DNA from 3 places in the Delftia sp. SD018 genome. Region 3 is predicted to be linked to each of the others. Evidence: predicted binding sites of a transcription regulator. Region 3 holds the regulator's gene; each other region holds the start of a gene.
What was found. Region 3 encodes NrdR, which represses ribonucleotide reductase genes. Its sites were predicted from a motif close to CACNANATNTNGTG; they were not measured.
Positions count from the first base shown of each region.

Region 1: the regulator NrdR is predicted to act here: its motif matches at 4,866-4,879, upstream of nrdA (class 1a ribonucleoside-diphosphate reductase subunit alpha).
Region 2: the regulator NrdR is predicted to act here: its motif matches at 5,169-5,182, upstream of INR38_RS21925 (ribonucleoside-diphosphate reductase subunit alpha).

Region 1 covers NZ_JADDRN010000005.1:6,934-13,531, reverse strand. Annotated here, with positions in the region: gene INR38_RS07205 (class II aldolase/adducin family protein) at 1-304, opposite strand, end outside; gene INR38_RS07200 (MarR family winged helix-turn-helix transcriptional regulator) at 297-854, opposite strand; gene yfaE (class I ribonucleotide reductase maintenance protein YfaE) at 1,009-1,317, opposite strand; gene nrdB (class Ia ribonucleoside-diphosphate reductase subunit beta) at 1,314-2,447, opposite strand; gene nrdA (class 1a ribonucleoside-diphosphate reductase subunit alpha) at 2,462-4,741, opposite strand; gene INR38_RS07180 (dienelactone hydrolase family protein) at 5,248-6,483, opposite strand; gene INR38_RS07175 (flavin reductase family protein) at 6,543-6,598, opposite strand, start outside.
Region 2 covers NZ_JADDRN010000025.1:5,631-12,228, reverse strand. Annotated here, with positions in the region: gene INR38_RS21935 (hypothetical protein) at 1-646, opposite strand, end outside; gene INR38_RS21930 (ribonucleotide-diphosphate reductase subunit beta) at 824-1,915, opposite strand; gene INR38_RS21925 (ribonucleoside-diphosphate reductase subunit alpha) at 2,122-5,043, opposite strand; gene ampD (1,6-anhydro-N-acetylmuramyl-L-alanine amidase AmpD) at 5,573-6,208, opposite strand; gene INR38_RS21915 (sigma-54 dependent transcriptional regulator) at 6,195-6,598, opposite strand, start outside.
Region 3 covers NZ_JADDRN010000013.1:85,094-91,691, reverse strand. Annotated here, with positions in the region: gene INR38_RS14725 (alpha/beta hydrolase) at 1-708, opposite strand, end outside; gene INR38_RS14720 (O-acetylhomoserine aminocarboxypropyltransferase) at 731-2,029, opposite strand; gene INR38_RS14715 (CBS domain-containing protein) at 2,136-2,588, shown strand; gene INR38_RS14710 (AraC family transcriptional regulator) at 2,743-3,240, opposite strand; gene aroC (chorismate synthase) at 3,440-4,537, shown strand; gene nrdR (transcriptional regulator NrdR) at 4,604-5,059, opposite strand; gene glyA (serine hydroxymethyltransferase) at 5,082-6,329, opposite strand; ZMP/ZTP riboswitch at 6,364-6,539, opposite strand.

The sequences.
Region 1 (6,598 bases), on a different contig from region 3:
CCTCGCCGCGCACATTGATGCGTACCAGGTTGCTGGCCGTGACCTCTTCGTAGTGCAGGCCGAAGGGGTTGATCAGGAACTGCTTTTCACCGCCCGTCACGCTGTCGGGCAGGCGCACCGTGATGTGGTTGTAGATCAGTTCGTCCCAGCCCAGCATGGCAAAGACGCGGTAGCAGGCGGCCAGTTCGATGCGGGCGGCCCGCTCATCAGGGTGCATGGAGCAATTCATGGTGTGGCTCGTGGGATGGGTTCTGAGGTGGGTCTTGAGGTGGGTTGTGCAGTGGCTTGTGGGTAAATCAGGCATCCAGCCCCTGGTCCAGCCCCTGGTCCAGCGCTTGGGAGGCACGGCCCAGCTTGTCCAGGATGCGGTCCAGCATGGCGCGCTCATCGGCCGTCAGGGCATTGAGCAGGGCCGCCTGGTAGGGGCGGGCGCGGGACAGCACCTCGTCGAAGAGCGCCTGCCCTGCTTCGCTCAGCTGCAGCAGGTGGCGCCGCGCGTGCTGCGGATCGGCGCGGCGCAGCACCCAGCCCCGGTCGATCAGCGGCTGCAGCGCGCGGCTGATCTGGGCCTTGTCCATCAGGCTCAGGCGCGACAGCGCGCTGGCGTGCAGCTCGCCATGGCGCTGGATCTGGCCCATGAGCCGCCACTCGGTCAGCCCCACGGGCGATGCTGGTGCGATGTAGTGGCGCGTCACCTGGGTCTGCAGCGCATTGGACAGCGCGCCCAGGCGGAAGGTGATGAAGTCCTCCAGCGCCAGCGTCTGGGGGCAGACCGGAGCACCACCATGCTGCGCACCACCATGAACAGGGCCTGCGGTATCGGAGCACAGAGGAGGTGGTGCATTTTTTGGCATGGTGCGGGAGGCTGCGACACGGCGTGGGGAGATGGGCGGATTGTGTTTTCATTGTTGACATATCAACAATGATGAAAACCCTGAGCCACTCTCCCGCCGGAAGGTACCTGTCGCCCTGCGCGTCCGGCACTGTCCCGCCCCTGCTCGCAAGATGTCAGTCGTGAATGCAGATCACTTGCTGCAGGCAAGGCCCGTTGGAACAGGGAGGCTGCCGCAGCCGGCATTCGATGGAGACCGGTCCGGCTGCCACGCAGCAGCATGGCAGTATCTCGCCCTGCCCCACGAAAGCGAGCGGCGCCTGCCGGTAGACGACACAGCCGGCCTGCAGGGGAAGGCGGCAGGCGCCGCAATAGCCGCTGCGGCACTGGTACTGGACATCGTGTCCGGTCCGCTCCAGCCCCTGCAGCAAGGTCTCGCCTTCGTTCAGGCGAAAGCTGGACTCGCTGGTAGTGACCAGGCTCACAGTTCGATCTCCAGCAACTCGGCCGCCGAGACCTCGGCATTGATCTGGCCCACCAGATAGGAGCTGAGCTCGACCTCTTGAGGAGCCACCTGCACCGTGTCGGAAGCCAGCCAGGTATTGATCCATGGCAGCGGGTTGTGCCTGATGCGCTCGAACGCGGGCTGCAGTCCCACGGCCGCCATGCGCAAGTTGGTCATGTACTCCACGTACTGCCCCAGGATGTCGGCGTTCAGGCCGATCATGGAGCCATCACGGAACAGGTATTGGGCCCATTGCTTTTCTTGCAGCGCAGCCTGCCTGAACATGTCGGTGCACTGCGCTTGAGCCTCCTTCGCCACCTGGGCAAATTCGGGATCGTCCTGGCCCGAGCGCATGATGTTGAGCAGGTGCTGGGTACCCGTCAGATGCAGGGCCTCGTCCCGCGCGATGAGGCGGATGATCTTGGCATTGCCTTCCATGAGCTTGCGCTCGGCAAACGCGAACGAGCATGCAAAGCTCACGTAAAAACGGATGGCCTCGAGAATGTTGACGTTCATGAGGCACAGGTACAGCTTCCTCTTGAGTTCGTAGGCGCTGATGCTTCGCGTGCCGCCATTGACCCGATGCTCGCCCTCCCCCAGTTGCGCATACAGCATGCCGTCGTGGATGAGATCGTCGTAGTAGGACGCGATGTCGCTGGCCCTCAACTGGATATCCTCGTTGCGCACGATGTCGTCGAAGATGTCACCGGGGTCGTTGACGATGTTGCGGATGATGTGGGTGTAGGAGCGCGAGTGGATGGTCTCGGAAAACGCCCAGGTCTCTATCCAGGTCTCCAGTTCGGGCAGCGACACCAGTGGCAGCAAAGCCACATTGGGACTGCGGCCCTGGATGGAGTCCAACAGGGTCTGGTACTTAAGGTTGCTGATGAAGATGTGCTTTTCATGCTCCGGCAGGTTCTGGAAATCGATACGGTCCTGCGAAATATCCACCTCCTCGGGCCGCCAGAAGAATGACAGCTGCTTTTCGATCAGCTTCTCGAAGATGGGGTACTTCTGCTGGTCATAGCGGGCCACGTTGACGGGCTGACCAAGGAACATGGGTTCCTTAAGCTGATCGTTGCCGGCCTTGGAAAATATGCTGTAGCTCATGTGCGGCGCCTTCCTCAGATCCTGCAGGCGCTGCCTGCGCAGCCGTCGTCCCCGACCTGGGCCTGTGCGTCATCCGCGCCATCGCGGGTGTTGTGGTAGTACAGCGTCTTGACGCCGTACTTGAAGGCCTGCAGCAGGTCCTTGAGCAGCTGTGTCATGGGCACCCGCCCGCCTTCAAAGCGCTGGGGGTCGTAGTTGGTGTTGGCCGAAATCGCCTGATCCACGAACTTCTGCATCACCCCCACCAGTCGAAGATAGCCGTCGTTGCCAGGCAGCTGCCACAGCAGTTCGTAGCGGTCGCGCAGTCTTCCCAGTTCGGGCACGACCTGGCGCAGCACGCCATCCTTGGATTGCTTGATGGACACCAGCCCGCGCGGTGGCTCGATGCCGTTGGTCGCATTGGCGATCTGGCTCGAGGTCTCCGAAGGCATGAGAGCCGTCAGCGTGGAGTTGCGCAATCCGTGAGCGCCGATCTCGGCGCGCAGTGCCTCCCAGTCCAGGTGCAGGGGCTCGCTGCAAATGCCGTCGATGTCCTGCTTGTAGGTATCGATGGGCAGCAGGCCGGCTGCATAGGTGGTGTCGCCAAAGGCCTGGCAGGGTCCCTGCTCGCGCGCGAGTTGCACCGACGCCTTGAGCAGGTGGTACTGGATGGCTTCGAACGTCCGGTGGGTCAGGGCCAATGCCGCAGGGTCCGAATAGCGTGTGCCGTTCTTCGCCAGATAGTAGGCATAGTTGATCACGCCAACGCCCAGCGCACGGCGCTTTTCCGTGGCACTGCGGGCCGCGGCCACTGGGTAGTCCTGGTAGTCGAGCAGCGCATCGAGCGCGCGTACGACCAGGTGGGAGAGGTCCGCCAATTCGTCGAGCGAATCGATGGCGCCAAGATTGAAGGCCGACAGCGTACACAGTGCGATTTCGCCCTGGGGATCGTGAAGATCCTGCAGCGGTGTGGTGGGCAGCGCGATTTCCATGCACAGGTTGGACTGGCGTACCGGTGCCTTGGAGGGGTCGAAGGGGCTGTGCGTATTGCAGTGGTCCACGTTCTGGATATAGATGCGTCCCGTGCTCGCGCGTTCCTGCATCATCAGCGAGAACAGATCGACGGCGGGCAGGCTGCGCTTGCGGATGGCCGGATCCTGCTCGTAGCGCAGGTAAAGGCGCTCGAATTCATCCTGGTCGGCAAAGAAGGCGTCGTACAGGCCGGGCACGTCATGCGGCGAGAACAGCGTGATCTGCCGGCCCTTGACCAAGCGCTGGTAGAGCAGCCGGTTGATCTGCACGCCGTAGTCGAGATGGCGGACGCGGTTGTCCTCGACGCCGCGGTTGTTCTTGAGCACCAGCAGCGACTCGACTTCCAGGTGCCACAGCGGATAGAACAAGGTGGCGGAGCCCCCGCGCACGCCACCCTGCGAGCAGGACTTCACCGCAGCCTGGAACATCTTGAAAAACGGCAAGCAGCCCGTATGCTGCGCCTCGCCGCCCCGTATCTCGCTACCCAGGGCACGCATGCGTCCCGCGTTGATGCCTATGCCCGCACGCTGGGACACGTACTTGACGATGGCGCTGTTCGTGGCGTTGACGCTGTCCAGGCTGTCATCGCATTCGATCAGTACACAGGAGCTGAACTGGCGCATGGGCGTGCGCACGCCCGCCATGATGGGCGTGGGCAGAGATATCTTGAAACGCGACACCGCATCGTAGAACCGCGTGACATAGCCTAGCCTGGTGGTCGATGGATAGCGGGCGAACAGGCACATCGACACCAGCATGTAAAGGAATTGGGGGCTTTCGTAGATGTGCCGGCTCACACGGTTTTGCAGCAGGTACTTGCCTTCGAGCTGCTTGACGGCGGCATAGGAGAAATCCAGATCACGCCCGTGCTCGATCCGAGCATCCAGCGCGTCGAACTCGGCACGGCTGTAGTCCGCCAGCAAATTCCTGTCGTACTTTCCCAGTGCTGTCAGACGCTGTACATGGGCATGCAAGTGTGGCGGGTCGAATTGGCCAAAAGCCATCTTGCGCAAATGGAAGATGGCCAGGCGCGCTGCGAGAAATTGGTAATCAGGTGCTTCCTCGGAAATCAAGTCTGCAGCCGACTTGATAATGGTCTCATGGATTTCCGCAGTACGGATGCCGTTGTAGAGCTGGATTTTCGTCTGCAGTTCGACCTGCAAAGCAGATACGTTCGAGAGGCCTTCAGCGGCCCATCCCACGACTCTCTGGATTTTTTCAAGATCAATGTTTTCGATACGGCCATCACGCTTGGTGACAGTGATCGTCTGAGGATTCTTCATTCTGGATTTTCCATGGATGCAGGTGCGCCATACGACACGGTACGCAGCGGCTCAAGGGCGGCTTGGCCTAGCCACCGCCCGATCTGCGGACCCTTTGCCGAACTGCCCGAATCCTAGCACCAAACACTACATGTAGTGTTTTTCAAGACATCAAACACCATAGGTAGTGTTCATCGAACAACCCAAGCTCTATCAAGCGCCCTCGTCAAGATCCATTTAACCCGGGCAAAATACCAGCAACATGTCAGAAAACTGCAAATCATCACACAACCCATGGTTTTGCTTGACATCGGACTACCACTCAATATCAGAGAATTGAAGACAAATCCCTGGTAGATGGGTTTCAAAAAAACTACTGTCAATAGCCTGCATTTCTGTGAATTCTTGACATCTGAAAAAACAACCAATAGATAACAAAAAAAGGCCACCAAGGTGGCCTTTTTTTTATTAATCATCTACTCCCCATTAGCAGTGCAAAAATACCTTTTCACACATTCACGGAGAAATCAACGGGCGAGCAGCGTATTCGATGGCAGTGTCTCATCCAGCAGCTTGCGGGCCGTCTCCACGCCCGCCACGGGCAGCAGCGCCGGGTCCAGCAGGCCCACCTGCACCAGCACGCTGGCCTGGTCCCAGTAGATGTGCTCGTGGTAGAGCTTGTCGCCCCGGAACTTGACCACGGCCAGCAGCGGGATCTCCACGCGCCGCCCCGTGGGACGCACGCCGGGCAGCATCCACGGGATCTCGGTGGTGTGCGTGAAGCAGAACAGCATCTCGTCCACCACCTGCGAGGCCCCCACCGTGCGTGAAATCGGCGTCAGCGACGTGTCGGGCGGATTGCTGTTGACGAAGTGGTTCGTATAGAACGCGTGCAGGTTGCTGAAGCCCACGCCGCCGGTCATGGTCGGGATGTGGTTCACATAGGGCTCGGCCACCATGGTGGCCATGGTGTCGTCCACGTTGCGCGTGGCGAATTCGTACTCGCAGTGCTTGTCCCACAGCGCGGCCAGGTCGAAGTGCGGTCCGATGGCGGACTTGAGCGTGGCAATGCTGCGTTCGTGCGCCATCAGGGCCGAGGCGCGGTGGAAATGGTCGCCGCCCTTGCGCGCGAAGGCATGGTCCACGCCCGGATAGACATGCACGGCCACGCCGGGACGCCCGCCCAGCGCCTGGACGATGCGCTGGCGCGCCTCGGGCGGGCAGAAGGCGTCGAGCTCGGCCACATGCAGTGTGAGCGGGCAGCGGATGCGCTCGGCCTCGTCCAGCGCCGCCTCGATGCCCACGCCGTAGTAGCCGACCACCGCATCGGCATCGGTGCGGCAGGCGGCCAGGTAGGCCAGCTTGCCGCCCAGGCAAAAGCCCAGCACGCCGGCCTTGCCGTCCGTGACCTCGGGGCGCTGGCGCAAGGCGTTCAGGCAGGCCTGGATGTCCTGCACGCCCAGGGCCTCGTCGAATCCCTTGTAGAAGCCGAAGGCGCGCTCCCAGTCCGCCGGCGTGTAGCCCAGCTCCACATCGGGCTGCTGGCGCCAGAACAGGTCGGGCACCAGCACCACGTAGCCTTCTTCGGCGTAGTAGTCGGCCACCTCGCGCATGGTGGCGTTGACGCCGAAGATCTCCTGCGCCAGCACCAGGCCGGGGCCGCTGCCCGAGGCCGGCACGGCCAGGTAGGCGTTGAAGCTGCCGCTGCCGTCCAGCGCATTGATGCGCACATGGCGGCTGGCCGGGGGTTCTTTCTGCTGCATGGGGTTGTCTCCGTTTCAAAGGGTGGGGAAAGCTGCGGTGCCGCTTTTTTCATGGCCCGTCATACGCATTCGGGGTGCCGCACCGTCACCTGATAGTAGCCCGCGTGAAAGGCCA
Region 2 (6,598 bases), on a different contig from region 3:
CAGCAGGAGCAGCAGCCTTCTTGGCAGGAGCAGCGGCCTTCTTTGCGGCAGGTGCAGCAGCCTTCTTGGCGGGAGCAGCGGCCTTCTTTGCGGCAGGTGCAGCAGCCTTCTTGGCGGGAGCGGCAGCCTTCTTTGCAGCAGGAGCAGCAGCCTTCTTGGCAGGAGCAGCAGCCTTCTTGGCAGGAGCGGCGGCCTTCTTTGCAGCAGGAGCAGCAGCCTTCTTGGCGGGAGCGGCAGCCTTCTTCGCAGCAGGAGCAGCAGCCTTCTTGGCAGGAGCGGCAGCCTTCTTCGCAGCAGGAGCAGCAGCCTTCTTGGCGGGAGCGGCAGCCTTCTTCGCAGCAGGAGCAGCAGCCTTCTTGGCGGGAGCGGCAGCCTTCTTCGCAGGAGCGGCAGCCTTCTTCGCAGCAGGTGCAGCAGCCTTCTTGGCAGGAGCGGCAGCCTTCTTTGCAGCAGGTGCAGCGGCCTTCTTGGCAGCAGGAGCTGCAGCCTTCTTCACAGCAGGTGCAGCAGCCTTCTTGACGGGTGCTGCCTTGGCAGTGGCCGTGGTTTTCTTCACGGTTTCAGCCTTGGGAGCAGCCGCCTTTTTGGCAGTGGTCTTCTTGTCGGTGGGGGCCTTGGTGGAGGCCGTCTTCTTCGCAGTTGCCATCATCTTCTCCTTCGTTGATTTGCACAAAACACTTCGGGGTACGGGGCTCCGAAGCGATCCAAAGCGATGTGGAGTGACGCATCGCAATGAACACGGAGACGCCCCACGCCGCAACACCATCGGTATTGCAAAAGCGTGAAGCGCGTCATGGTTCGCATTGTGCCTGCAGAGAAGCGATTAATCCCAGGAAAGTGCGCCGCCGGTTTGATACTCGATGACGCGTGTCTCAAAGAAGTTACGTTCCTTCTTCAAATCGATCATCTCGCTCATCCAGGGAAACGGGTTTTCCTCGTTGGGGAACAGGGCCTCAAGGCCGATCTGCGTGGCGCGGCGGTTGGCGATGTAGCGCAGGTAGCCCTTGAACATCGATGCGTTCATTCCGAGCACGCCGCGCGGCATGGTGTCCTCTGCGTAGCGGTATTCCAGCTCGACGGCCTTGACGAAAAGCGCCGTGATTTCTTCCTTGAATTCGGGTGTCCACAGCTGTGGATTTTCGAGCTTGAGCTGGTTGATCAGGTCGATGCCGAAGTTGCAGTGCATGGACTCGTCGCGCAGGATGTATTGGTACTGCTCGGCGGCGCCGGTCATCTTGTTTTGGCGGCCCAGCGCAAGGATCTGCGTGAAGCCCACGTAGAAGAACAGGCCCTCCATCAGGCAGGCGAAAACGATCAGCGACTTGAGCAGGGTCTGGTCGGTTTCGAAGGTGCCGGTCTTGAAGGCGGGGTCCATGATCGCTTCGATGAAGGGGATCAGGAATTCGTCCTTGTCGCGGATGGAGGGGACTTCGAGATAGGCGTTGAAGATCTCGCCCTCATCCAGGCCCAGCGACTCCACGATGTACTGGTAGGCGTGGGTGTGGATGGCTTCCTCGAAGGCCTGGCGCAGCAGGAACTGGCGGCACTCGGGCGCCGTGATGTGGCGGTAGGTGCCCAGCACGATGTTGTTGGCGGCCAGCGAATCGGCCGTCACGAAGAAGCCCAGGTTGCGCTTGATGATGCGGCGCTCGTCCTCGGTCAGGCCGTTGGGGTCCTTCCACAGGGCGATGTCGCGGTTCATGTTCACTTCCTGCGGCATCCAGTGGTTGGCGCAGGTGGCCAGGTACTTTTCCCAGGCCCACTTGTACTTGAACGGCACCAGCTGATTGACGTCGGTCTTGGCATTGATGATGCGCTTGTCGGCGGCATTCACGCGCTTGTGTGTGGTGCTCGGCGCAGCCTCCGCGCCGCTGGGCGTGTTCGAGAGGGTGGCGTCGTCGTCAAAGGTCAGCATTGCAAATTTCTCCGGCATGCCCTGGGGCATATGTTCAGTTCATTCGGTGCGAAAGAGTCCTCTCTTTCTGCTCCGGTCAATGTAGGACCATGGGTGGCCTGGCGTGTTGAGCAGGCCCAAGGTCCATGGCGAAGATCCTGCGCATGGCGCTGGCTGGCGGGCAGGGCGCGGGGCCTGCGCCGTGGCGAGGCCCCGCGCTGCGCGGCTTACTGGCAGGCTTCGCAGCCGGGATCGTCGATGGCGCAGAACTTGATGTCCGTCGCCGGTGCCTGGGCGCGCGCGGCGGCTGCCGCGGCTTCCAGGGCGCTGGAGGTGTTCACGGCGGCAGGCTGTGCGGCGGCGGCCGAGGGCACGGCGTTGAGCACGCGGCTTTGCACCGTGGACTTCTCGATGTTGGTGGCGCTGGTGGTGCGCAGGTAGTAGGTGGTCTTCAGACCGCGCAGCCAGGCCAGCTTGTAGGTGTCGTCCAGCTTCTTGCCCGATGCACCGGCCATGTAGATGTTCAGGCTCTGGGCCTGGTCGATCCACTTCTGGCGGCGCGCAGCGGCCTCGACCAGCCAGGTGGGCTCGACCTCGAAGGCGGTGGCGTACAGGCTCTTGACGTCCTGGGGCACGCGGTCGATGGGGCGCAGCGAGCCGTCGAAGTGCTTGAGGTCCATGACCATCACGTCGTCCCACAGGCCCAGGCGCTTCAGGTCACGCACCAGGTACTGGTTGATGACGGTGAACTCGCCGGACAGGTTGGACTTGACCGACAGGTTGCCGAACGAGGGCTCGATGGAGGCATCGACGCCGACGATGTTGGAGATGGTCGCCGTGGGCGCGATGGCCACGCAGTTGGAGTTGCGCATGCCGTGCTGGCCGATCTTGGCGCGCAGGGCATCCCAGTCCAGGCGCGAGGAGCGGTCCACTTCCACATAGCCGCCGCGTGCCTTCTCCAGCAGGTTCAGCGTGTCCAGCGGCAGGATGCCCTGGTCCCACAGCGAGCCCTTGTAGCTGGAGTACTGGCCGCGTTCCTTGGCCAGCTCGGTGGAGGCCCAGTAGGCGTAGTAGCAGATGGCTTCCATCGACTGGTCGGCGAACTCCACGGCCGCGTCGCTGGCGTAGGCGATGCGCATTTCATAGAGCGCATCCTGGAAGCCCATCAGGCCCAGGCCCACCGGGCGGTGGCGCAGGTTGGAGTCCTTGGCCTTCTGCACGGCGTAGTAGTTGATGTCGATCACGTTGTCCAGCATGCGCATGGCCGTGGTGATGGTCTTGCGCAGCTTGCCGTGGTCGATGGCGCCATCGACGATGTGGCGCGCCAGGTTGACCGAGCCCAGGTTGCAGACGGCGGTCTCGGTGTCGCTGGTGTTCAGCGTGATCTCGGTGCACAGGTTGGACGAGTGCACCACGCCGGCGTGCTGCTGGGGCGAGCGCACGTTGCAGGGGTCCTTGAAGGTGACCCAGGGGTGGCCGGTCTCGAACAGCATGGACAGCATCTTGCGCCACAGGTCCATGGCCGGGATGCGCTTGAACAGCTTGAGTTCGCCGTTGTCGGCCTTGGTTTCGTAGGCCTTGTAGGCGTGCTCGAAGGCGGCGCCGAAGAGGTCGTGCAGGTCGCCGACATCGGAGGGCGAGAACAGGGTCCAGTGGCCCTTTTCCATGACGCGCTTCATGAACAGGTCGGGAATCCAGTTCGCCGTGTTCATGTCGTGCGTGCGGCGGCGGTCGTCGCCGGTGTTCTTGCGCAGTTCGAGGAATTCCTCGATGTCCAGGTGCCAGGTCTCCAGGTAGGTGCAGACGGCGCCCTTGCGCTTGCCGCCCTGGTTCACGGCCACGGCCGTGTCGTTGACCACCTTGAGGAAGGGCACCACGCCCTGCGACTCGCCGTTCGTGCCCTTGATGCGCGAACCCAGGGCGCGCACGCGCGTCCAGTCGTTGCCCAGGCCGCCGGCGAACTTGGACAGCAGGGCGTTTTCCTTGATGGACTCATAGATGCCGTCCAGATCGTCGGGCACCGTGGTCAGGTAGCAGGAAGACAGCTGCGAGCGCAGCGTGCCGCTGTTGAACAGCGTGGGCGTGCTGCTCATGAAGTCGAAGGACGACAGCAGCTCGTAGAACTCGATGGCGCGTGCATTGCGGTCCTCTTCCTGCAGCGCCAGGCCCATGGCCACGCGCATGAAGAAGGACTGGGGCAGCTCGATGCGCGTCTTGCGCACGTGCAGGAAGTAGCGGTCGTACAGGGTCTGCAGGCCCAGGTAGTCGAACTGCTCGTCGCGCTCGGCCTTGATGGCGGCAGCCAGGCGGGGCAGGTCGTAGTTCAGCAGCTCGGGGTTGAGCAGCTCGTTGTCCACGCCCTTGCGGATGAAGCCGGGGAAGTACTCTGCGTAGGCCGCCTGGATGTCGGCCGGGTGCACGTCACGGCCCATGACCTCGCGCACGATCGTGTGCAGCAGCAGGCGGGCGGTGACGTAGGTGTAGTCGGGGTCTTTCTCGATCAGCGTGCGAGCGGCCAGGATGGAGGCCTTGAAGACTTCTTCGATCGGCACGCCGTCGTACAGGTTGCGCAGCGTCTCGGCGACGATGGGGGCCGCCTGGATATCGGCGTTGAGGTTGCGGCAGGACGCCTCGATCAGCGCCAGCAGGCGGGCCTGGTCCAGCGGCACGCGCTGGCCGTTGTCGGTCACATGCAGCACGGGCGCCGGTGCGGCGGCGGCAACCGCTGCGGCCTCGGCGGCCTTCTTCTGCTCGGCACGTTCCTGGTTGCGGCGGTCGCGGTACAGCACGTAGGCGCGTGCCACGTCGTGGTGGCCGCCGCGCATCAGGCCCAGTTCGACCTGGTCCTGCACATCTTCAATATGGAAGGTGCCGCCGCCCGGACGCGAGCGCAGCAGTGCGCGAACCACGGCCTGGGTCAGCTCGTCCACGGTCTCGCGCACGCTGGCGGAGGCCGCGCCCTGGGCTCCGCGCACGGCCAGGAAGGCCTTGGTCAGCGCGACGGCGATCTTTTGTGGCGTGAAGGGCACCACATCGCCGCTGCGGCGGATGATCTGGTAGCCGTCCTGCACGGACAGGTGATGGGCGGAGGAAGGATTGGCAGCATCACCGTGCGCAGCGGGAGCCAAAGAATTCAGTGCTTCTTGCATGAGTTTCCTCAACGGGTGTTTGTGGATAGAACGGACGCGGACCTGCACTTGGGGCAGGCTTGCTGGGAGATGGAATCGGGGTCGGATGTACACACCGTTTTCACAGGGTGTGCACAGCTTGTGAACACTAGATATGGTGTCCAGCGTGCTTCTGGGCACTACCTGTAGTGTATCGCCGTCTCATGTACACGGGGTACTCACGGCCGGAAAACCGCTGTTTGCGCTGCGCCAAACGGGTGCACAACCTACAAGCCAATAGCAGCAAAGGCCCGCTGCGCCGTGGCTTGCGGGCGATGGTCCGCCGCAAGCCGCGGCAGCCTTGGCCCTGCGCCGGTCGGACCGCTGAAAGCCCCATGGACAGTGGGGCTGCGACACATGCGTGAATTTGTAAAAAATGATCAGGCAGCCGCTGCGTGCGCCGGGCGCGCCACATCGGTTGCTTTCTGGATTGACAGACCCTTTGTCCTCTGCCTGTGGACAAGCGGGATTTTGCGCAAGACCTGGCGGTGCCTGCGATGAGGGTGTGCGCTTACGTGGAGGGCTGGCCCGCGCCCGGCGGCAGCTGCCAGTTCGCCGTGGCAGGGTGATGGGCCAGCAGCCCGCGCAGCCGGTGCCAGTCGAAGCCTACGCCCGGATCGCATTTGCGGCCCGGCGCGATGTGCTCATGGCCTGCGAGATGGGCCACGGGGTAGCGCGCCGCGATGGCGTTGCACAGGGCATCGAGCGCCGCGTACTGGGCCGGCTCGAACCGCAGGCCCTCCAGGCCTTCGAGCTCTATGCCGATGGAGTCGTCGTTGCAGCGGTCGCGGCCCCGCCAGCAGGAAGCGCCTGCATGCCAGGCGCGCGCATCGCAGTCCACAAACTGCCAGACCTCGCCCTGGCGCGTGATGAAGAAATGCGCCGACACCTCCAGGCCGCGTATCCCCTGGTAGTAAGGATGGGCGTCCCAGTCGAGCTGGTTGGTGAACAGTTGCTGGACCGCACCCGTGCCGTACTCGCCCGGGGGCAGGCTGATGGAGTGCACGACGACCAGATCGACCAGCGCCTGGGCCGGGCGCTCGCCAAAGTTGGGCGAGGGCAGGTGGCGGGCCTGCTGCAGCCAGCCGCCTTGCCAGGTCCAGGCCGGGGCCTGGGTGGCTTGCGCCTGTGGATCAGGACTCGCCATGGCCGCCTCCGTCCGCCTCGGCGCTGGCGTCGCCGGGCAGGGCGATGTTCAGCCGGTCGATGCGGTAGCGGATCTGGCGCAGGCTCAGGCCCAGGCGCGCGGCGGTGGCCGTGCGGTTGAAGCCGTTTTCCTGCAGCGCCTGCACCAGGATGCCGCGCTCGCGCTCGTCCAGCCAGGCCTGCAGGTCACGGGGCAGGTCGGCATCGGCTGGCTCTGGCGATAGCGGGCCGCCTTGCGGCAGGGGGCGCGAAGGCGAGAGCGAAGGAGATGGCGAGGCGGATGCGGGCGGTGCAGGCGGTGCGGGCGGCGTGCCGCAGGGCAGCTGCATCTCGGGATCTATGCGCAGCGGCCCGTCCTCGCCCAGCGTGATGGCGCGGTGCAGCAGGTTCT
Region 3 (6,598 bases):
CGCGCCCCGGGCCGCCTCGATCAGGCCCTTGGCGGCCTTGGGCGGCGTCATCTGGTCCTGCTCGCCCAGGGCGAACAGGACCGGGCATTGCAGCGCCGCCATGGCCGCCTCGCCGCCCGCGTAGCTGTCGCAGGCCTTGAAGCCGGTGTGCAGCAGGTTGGTGCGGTCATTGCTGGCCAGCACGCGCCGGCCCAGCGCCATGCCGGCGCCGAATACCCAGCTGCCTGCGCCGCTGGGTGGCGCCAGCGTGGCGCGCGAGAACACATTGACCATGCGGATGGCCTGCTCGGGCGTGCTGAGCGCGGAGTCCAGCAGGGCGGGCGAGACCTTCATCGGATAGGCCGTGCCCACCAGCGCCAGGTGGCTGACGCGCGCGCCCAGCCGGGCGGCCGCTTCCATGGCGATCAGGCTGCCCCAGCTGTGGCCTACCAGTGCGGCCTTCCCGATGCCTGCCGCATCCATGAGCTGGCCGATGAAATCCGCTGCTGCCTCCACGCTGGCGGGCGCGTCACCCGCGCTGCGGCAGTGGCCGGGCAGGTCTATGGCCAGCACGTTCCAGCCGTGGTTGGCCAGGTAGCGGCTTTGCAGGGCCCAGACGCTGTGGTCGCACAGCACGCCGTGGATGAGGATGGCCGTGGGCTGGGCGGGGTTGAAGGCCTTGCCGCCGGTATAGGCGTAGATGGCGTGGCCCTGAACATCGATCTTCATTGTTGGTGTCTCCCTTGTCGGCTCACGCTGCCTTTTCAGCGGCCTTGAGGGCGCGCTTGAGGTCATCGATCAGGTCGTCGGCATCCTCCAGTCCGATGGACAGGCGTATCGTGCCCTGGCCGATGCCGGCCTGAGCCAGTGCTTCGTCGCTCATGCGGAAATGCGTGGTGCTGGCCGGATGGATCACCAGGCTGCGGCAGTCGCCCACGTTGGCCAGGTGGCTGAAGACCTTGAGCGTCTCGATGAACTTGCGCCCCTGGTTGCGGTTGCCCTTGATGTCGAAACTGAACACCGAGCCCGCGCCGCGCGGCAGCAGCTTCTTTGCCAGTTGGTGCGAGGGATGGGTCTCCAGCAGCGGGTGGCCCACGCGGCCCACCAGCGGATGGCTGGCCAGGAATTGCACCACCTTCTCGGTATTGCGGATGTGGCGCTCCATGCGCAGTGGCAGCGTCTCTATGCCCTGCAGGATCAGCCAGGCCGTGTGCGGGCTCATGCAGGCGCCGAAGTCGCGCAGGCCTTCGCGCCGCGCGCGCAGCAGGAAGGCGCCGGTGCTGCTTTCCTCGCTGAACACCATGTTGTGGAAGCCGTCGTAGGGCTCGGTCAGCTCCGGGAAGCGCCCCGACTTTTCCCAGTCGAAGCTGCCGCCATCCACCACGATGCCGCCGACCACGGTGCCGTGGCCCGACAGGAACTTGGTGGCCGAGTGGTAGACGATGTCCGCGCCATGCTCCAGCGGCTTCATCAGCCAGGGCGAGGTCAGCGTGGAGTCCACCAGCAGCGGCACGCCGGCTTCATGGGCTATGGCGCTGATGGTGGGGATGTCCAGCACATCCAGGCCCGGGTTGCCCACCGTCTCGCCGAAGAACAGCTTGGTGTTGGGACGCACCGCGGCGCGCCAGCCGTCGATGTCGCCGGGCTTGACGAAGGTGGTCTCTATGCCGAAGCGCGCCAGCGTGTAGTGCAGCAGGTTCTGCGAGCCGCCGTACAGCGCCGTGCTGGCTACGATATGGCTGCCCGCGCCCATGAGCGTGGCCACCGACAGGTGCAGCGCTGCCTGCCCACTGGCCACGGCGATGGCGCCCACGCCGCCTTCCAGGGCCGAGACGCGCTGCTCCAGCACGGCGTTCGTGGGATTGGAGATGCGGCTGTAGACGTGCCCTGGGCGCTCCAGGTTGAACAGCGAGGCCGCATGGTCGCTGGACTCGAACACGAACGAGGTCGTGAGGTGGATGGGCGTCGCGCGCGCTCCGGTGGCGGGGTCGGGCTGTGCGCCCGCGTGCAGCGCCAGGGTGTCAAAGCCGGGGTCCGAGTAGCCGGGCATTCCTGTCTCCATGGTTGTCAAGGCAAGCGGGCATTGTGGGCTATATTTCCTGTCAGACACGGGCTTGCCGCAACCACGGCGACACAGACAAATTTGGAGATACGGCATGAAAGTAAGTGACATCCTGCGCGTCAAGGGCAACACCCTCTACACGGTGTCGCCGGACGAAAGCCTGGCCAGCGCGGTGCAGGTGATGTCGGAGCGCGATATCGGCTCCCTCGTGGTCATGGAGCATGGCGACGTGGTCGGCATGCTGACCTTCCGCGAAGTGATCCAGGGCTTCGTCAAGCACGGCGGGGTGGGCGAGACGCTGGTGCGCTCGGCCATGGACGACGCTCCCATGACCTGCACCATGGAAACCGACATGGACGAGGTGCGCCGCATGATGCTGGACCGCCACGCACGCTACATGCCGGTGATGGACAAGCGCATGCTCATGGGCGTGATCAGCCTGTACGACGTGGCCAAGGCCGTGGTGGACAGCCAGAACTTCGAGAACCGCATGCTCAAGGCCTACATCCGCGACTGGCCCGAGGGCGAGCGCCAGGGCGCAGACTGATCGTCGGGGCGATATCGACCTTTCGACCATTCGACCGTTTCACCTAGGGCAGCAAGGCCTCCGAACGCAAAATGCGGCGGAGGCCTTTGTCTTTGTGCGCAGGGCGCAAAGCAGACAGTCGCGTGAACAGCGAATGGATGGGCCGCAGGACCTGTCAGTGCACGCGGCGGCGTTTGGGCTTGAGCAAGGCGCTGGGCGGCACGTCATAGGCCTGTCTGAAGACACGGCTGAAGTGCGAGAAGCTGGTGAAGCCACAGGCCAGCGCCACATCGGTCACGCGCCGCGCATTGTCTGCCCGAAGCAGCAGGTGCGCCTGGGCCAGCCGTTCGTTCCAGAGCCAGCGGCTCGGGGTCAGTCCTTCGGTGGCAAACAGCCGCGCCAGGCTGCGCAGCGACATGCCCATGTCCTGGGCCACCTGCAAGGGCTTGAGCTCGGGGTCGTCGAGCCGGGCCCGCATGTACTGCTTGGCCTGGGCAAGCCTGTTGCGGGTTCTGAAATCGCCAGGGCTGGACGATGTCAGCAGCACATTCAGCAGCGAGGGGCGAAGGTCCTGCTCCTCGTCCTTGGGCTGAAGGCCTGGCGATGCCGGTGGAGTGCTGCCCGCAGGGTCGCTGTGATCCTGGCTTTGCGTTGAGTCGTAAGAGGCCTGCATTTCACGAACCTCCCGCAGTTTGCGGCTGGTGCCTGTGTGGTGATCCGCAGGCGGTTGAAAAAGGGTGGATTGCAATTTTAACTATGAATATTCGTAATCCGATAGCTATATTTGTTTTTGCTGGACGATGGCTGCCTGCGCAATGCACCGCCGCCGCAGGCACGGCGCTTGCGGGCTACCCGGGCATAATCGTCGGCCTATGAGCGGCAACACCTTCGGCACCCTATTCACTGTCACCAACTTCGGCGAATCGCATGGCCCGGCCATAGGCTGCGTCATCGACGGCTGTCCGCCCGGCATGGCGCTGAACGAAGCGGATATCCAGCAAGAACTGGATCGCCGCCGTCCCGGCACCAGCAAGTTCGTGACCCAGCGCAACGAGCCCGATGCGGTGGAAATCCTCTCGGGCGTCTACGAAGGCCGCACCACGGGCACGCCGATCGCGCTGCTGATCCGCAATACCGACCAGCGCAGCAAGGACTACTCCAACATTGCGCAGAGCTTTCGTCCCGGCCATGCCGACTACGCCTACTTCCAGAAATACGGCATCCGTGATCCGCGCGGCGGCGGCCGTTCCTCGGCACGGCTGACGGCCCCCACGGTGGCCGCTGGTGCCGTGGCCAGGAAGTGGCTCAAGGAAAAGTTCGGCACCGAGTTCCGCGCCTGCATGACCCAGGTGGGCGAGCTGTCGCTGCCCTTCGAGAGCTGGGAGCATGTGCGCAACAACCCCTTCTTTGCGCCGGTGGCCGATGTGTCCCAATACGAGGAATACATGGATGCGCTGCGCAAGTCGGGCGACTCCTGCGGCGCGGCGCTGCGCGTGCAGGCCAGCGGCATGCCGGTGGGCCTGGGCCAGCCGCTGTATGACCGCCTGGATGCCGACGTCGCCTACGCCATGATGGGCCTGAACGCGGTCAAGGCCGTGGAGATCGGTGCCGGTTTCGACAGCGTGGTCCAGCGCGGCACCACGCACGGTGACTCGCTGAGTCCCGAAGGCTTTCGCAGCAACAACGCCGGTGGCATCGTCGGCGGCATCAGCACGGGTCAGGATCTGGAAGTGCGCATAGGCATCAAGCCCACCAGTTCCATCATCACGCCGCGCGAATCCATCGACGTGCAGGGCCAGAGCACCGAGGTCATCACCAAGGGTCGCCACGACCCCTGCGTCGGCATCCGCGCAGCGCCCATCGCCGAGGCGCTGCTGGCCCTGGTGGTGATGGACCATGCGCTGCGCCACCGCGCACAGTGCGGTGACGTGGATTCGGGCCTGGCTCCCATCCCTGCCGCCGCACCCTGAAAGCACTGCCAGGCCACCAAAGAAAAAGCCGCCCAAGGGCGGCTTTCTTGCGTCCTGCCGGCCTGATCAGCCGGGATTGCGCACCTCATCCATGACGTTCTTGAAATCGTCCACATCCTCGAAGCTGCGGTAGACGCTGGCGTAGCGGATGTAGCCGACCTTGTCGAGCAGCTTGAGCTCGCGCATCACCATCTCGCCCAGGCGGCTGGAGAGCACTTCGCGCTCGCCCAGGTTGCGCAGTCGCTCCTCGATGCGCTCGATGGCGGCATCGATCTGCTCTGTGCTCACGGGGCGCTTGCGCAGCGCGATCTTGAACGAGCCCAGCAGCTTGGCGCGCTCGTACTCGATGCGCCGCCCGTCCTTCTTGACGATGGCGGGAAAGCTGACCTCGGGTCGCTCGTAGGTGGTGAAGCGCTTGTCGCAGCCGCCGCACTGGCGGCGGCGGCGGATGAAGCCCCCATCCTCGGCCTCACGGGTCTCCACGACCTGGGTGTCCGGATGGCTGCAGAACGGGCACTTCATGGCAGGCCTCTATGCGTGCAACTCAGGCGCCGTAGACCGGGAAGCGGGCCGTCAGCTCTGCCACCTGGGCGCGCACGCGGGCCAGGTTGGCTTCGTCGGCGGGGTTCTCCAGCACGTCGGCCAGCAGGTTGGCTGTCAGGCGGGCTTCCTCTTCCTTGAAGCCGCGCGTGGTCATGGCGGGCGTGCCCACGCGAATGCCGCTGGTCACCATCGGCTTTTCGGGATCGTTGGGGATGGAGTTCTTGTTGATCGTCATGTGGGCGGCACCCAGCGCGGCTTCGGCCGCCTTGCCGGTGATGCCCTTGGCGCGCAGGTCCACCAGCATGACGTGGCTTTCCGTGCGGCCGGAGACGATGCGCAGGCCGCGTGCCGTCAGCGTTTCCGCGACAACCTTGGCGTTCTTCACAACCTGCTCCTGGTAGGTCTTGAACTCGGGCGACAGCGCTTCCTTGAAGGCCACGGCCTTGCCGGCAATGACATGCATCAGCGGGCCGCCTTGCAGGCCGGGGAAGATGGCGCTGTTGATGGCCTTCTCGTGCTCGGCCTTCATCAGGATCACGCCGCCGCGCGGGCCGCGCAGGCTCTTGTGCGTGGTGGTGGTGACCACGTCGGCGTGGGGCACGGGGTTGGGGTACACGCCTGCGGCGATCAGACCGGCATAGTGGGCCATGTCCACCCAGAAGATGGCGCCGACTTCCCGGGCGATCTTGGCGAAGCGCTCGAAGTCGATGGCCAGGGCGTAGGCCGATGCGCCGGCCACGATGATGCGGGGCTTGTGCTCGCGCGCCAGCGCTTCCATCTTGTCGTAGTCGATGGCTTCTTCGGCATTCAGGCCGTAGGAGACCACGTTGAACCACTTGCCCGACATGTTCAGCGGCATGCCGTGCGTCAGGTGACCGCCTTCGGCCAGGCTCATGCCCATGATGGTGTCGCCGGGCTTGGCAAAGGCCATCAGCACGGCCTGGTTGGCCTGGGAGCCGGAGTTGGGCTGCACGTTGGCGGCTTCGGCGCCGAACAGCTTCTTGACGCGGTCGATGGCGAGCTGCTCGACCACATCGACGTTCTCGCAGCCGCCGTAGTAGCGCTTGCCCGGATAGCCTTCGGCGTACTTGTTGGTGAGCTGGGAGCCCTGGGCTTCCATGACGGCAGGCGAGCAATAGTTCTCGCTGGCGATCAGCTCGATATGTTCTTGTTGACGCAGGTTCTCGGCCTGGATGGCGGCAAAGACTTCGGCGTCGACCTTTTCGACGGTATTGGTGCGTTGAAACATGGCAGTCCTGTGAACTTGAAATTCCCTTGAGGCCAAGGGCTGCCCAGGCGAACGGCGGAACACTCCAGATCCCGCGTGCGCATGGAGGCTGGGCGGTACGCTCCCCGGTGGTTCACAGAAGGTGGTCCTTCTCGGGCCTTCTGCTGGTTTCCACGTCAGCGGCAGCGGTGCGTGAAGCGGCTGCGCCTATCGCCAGTTGCGTACCCCGCTAGTGTAGCTGAGCCGGTGGCGCCGAAGACCTGGCAGGGGCGTTGCAGAAGGCGTTTGCG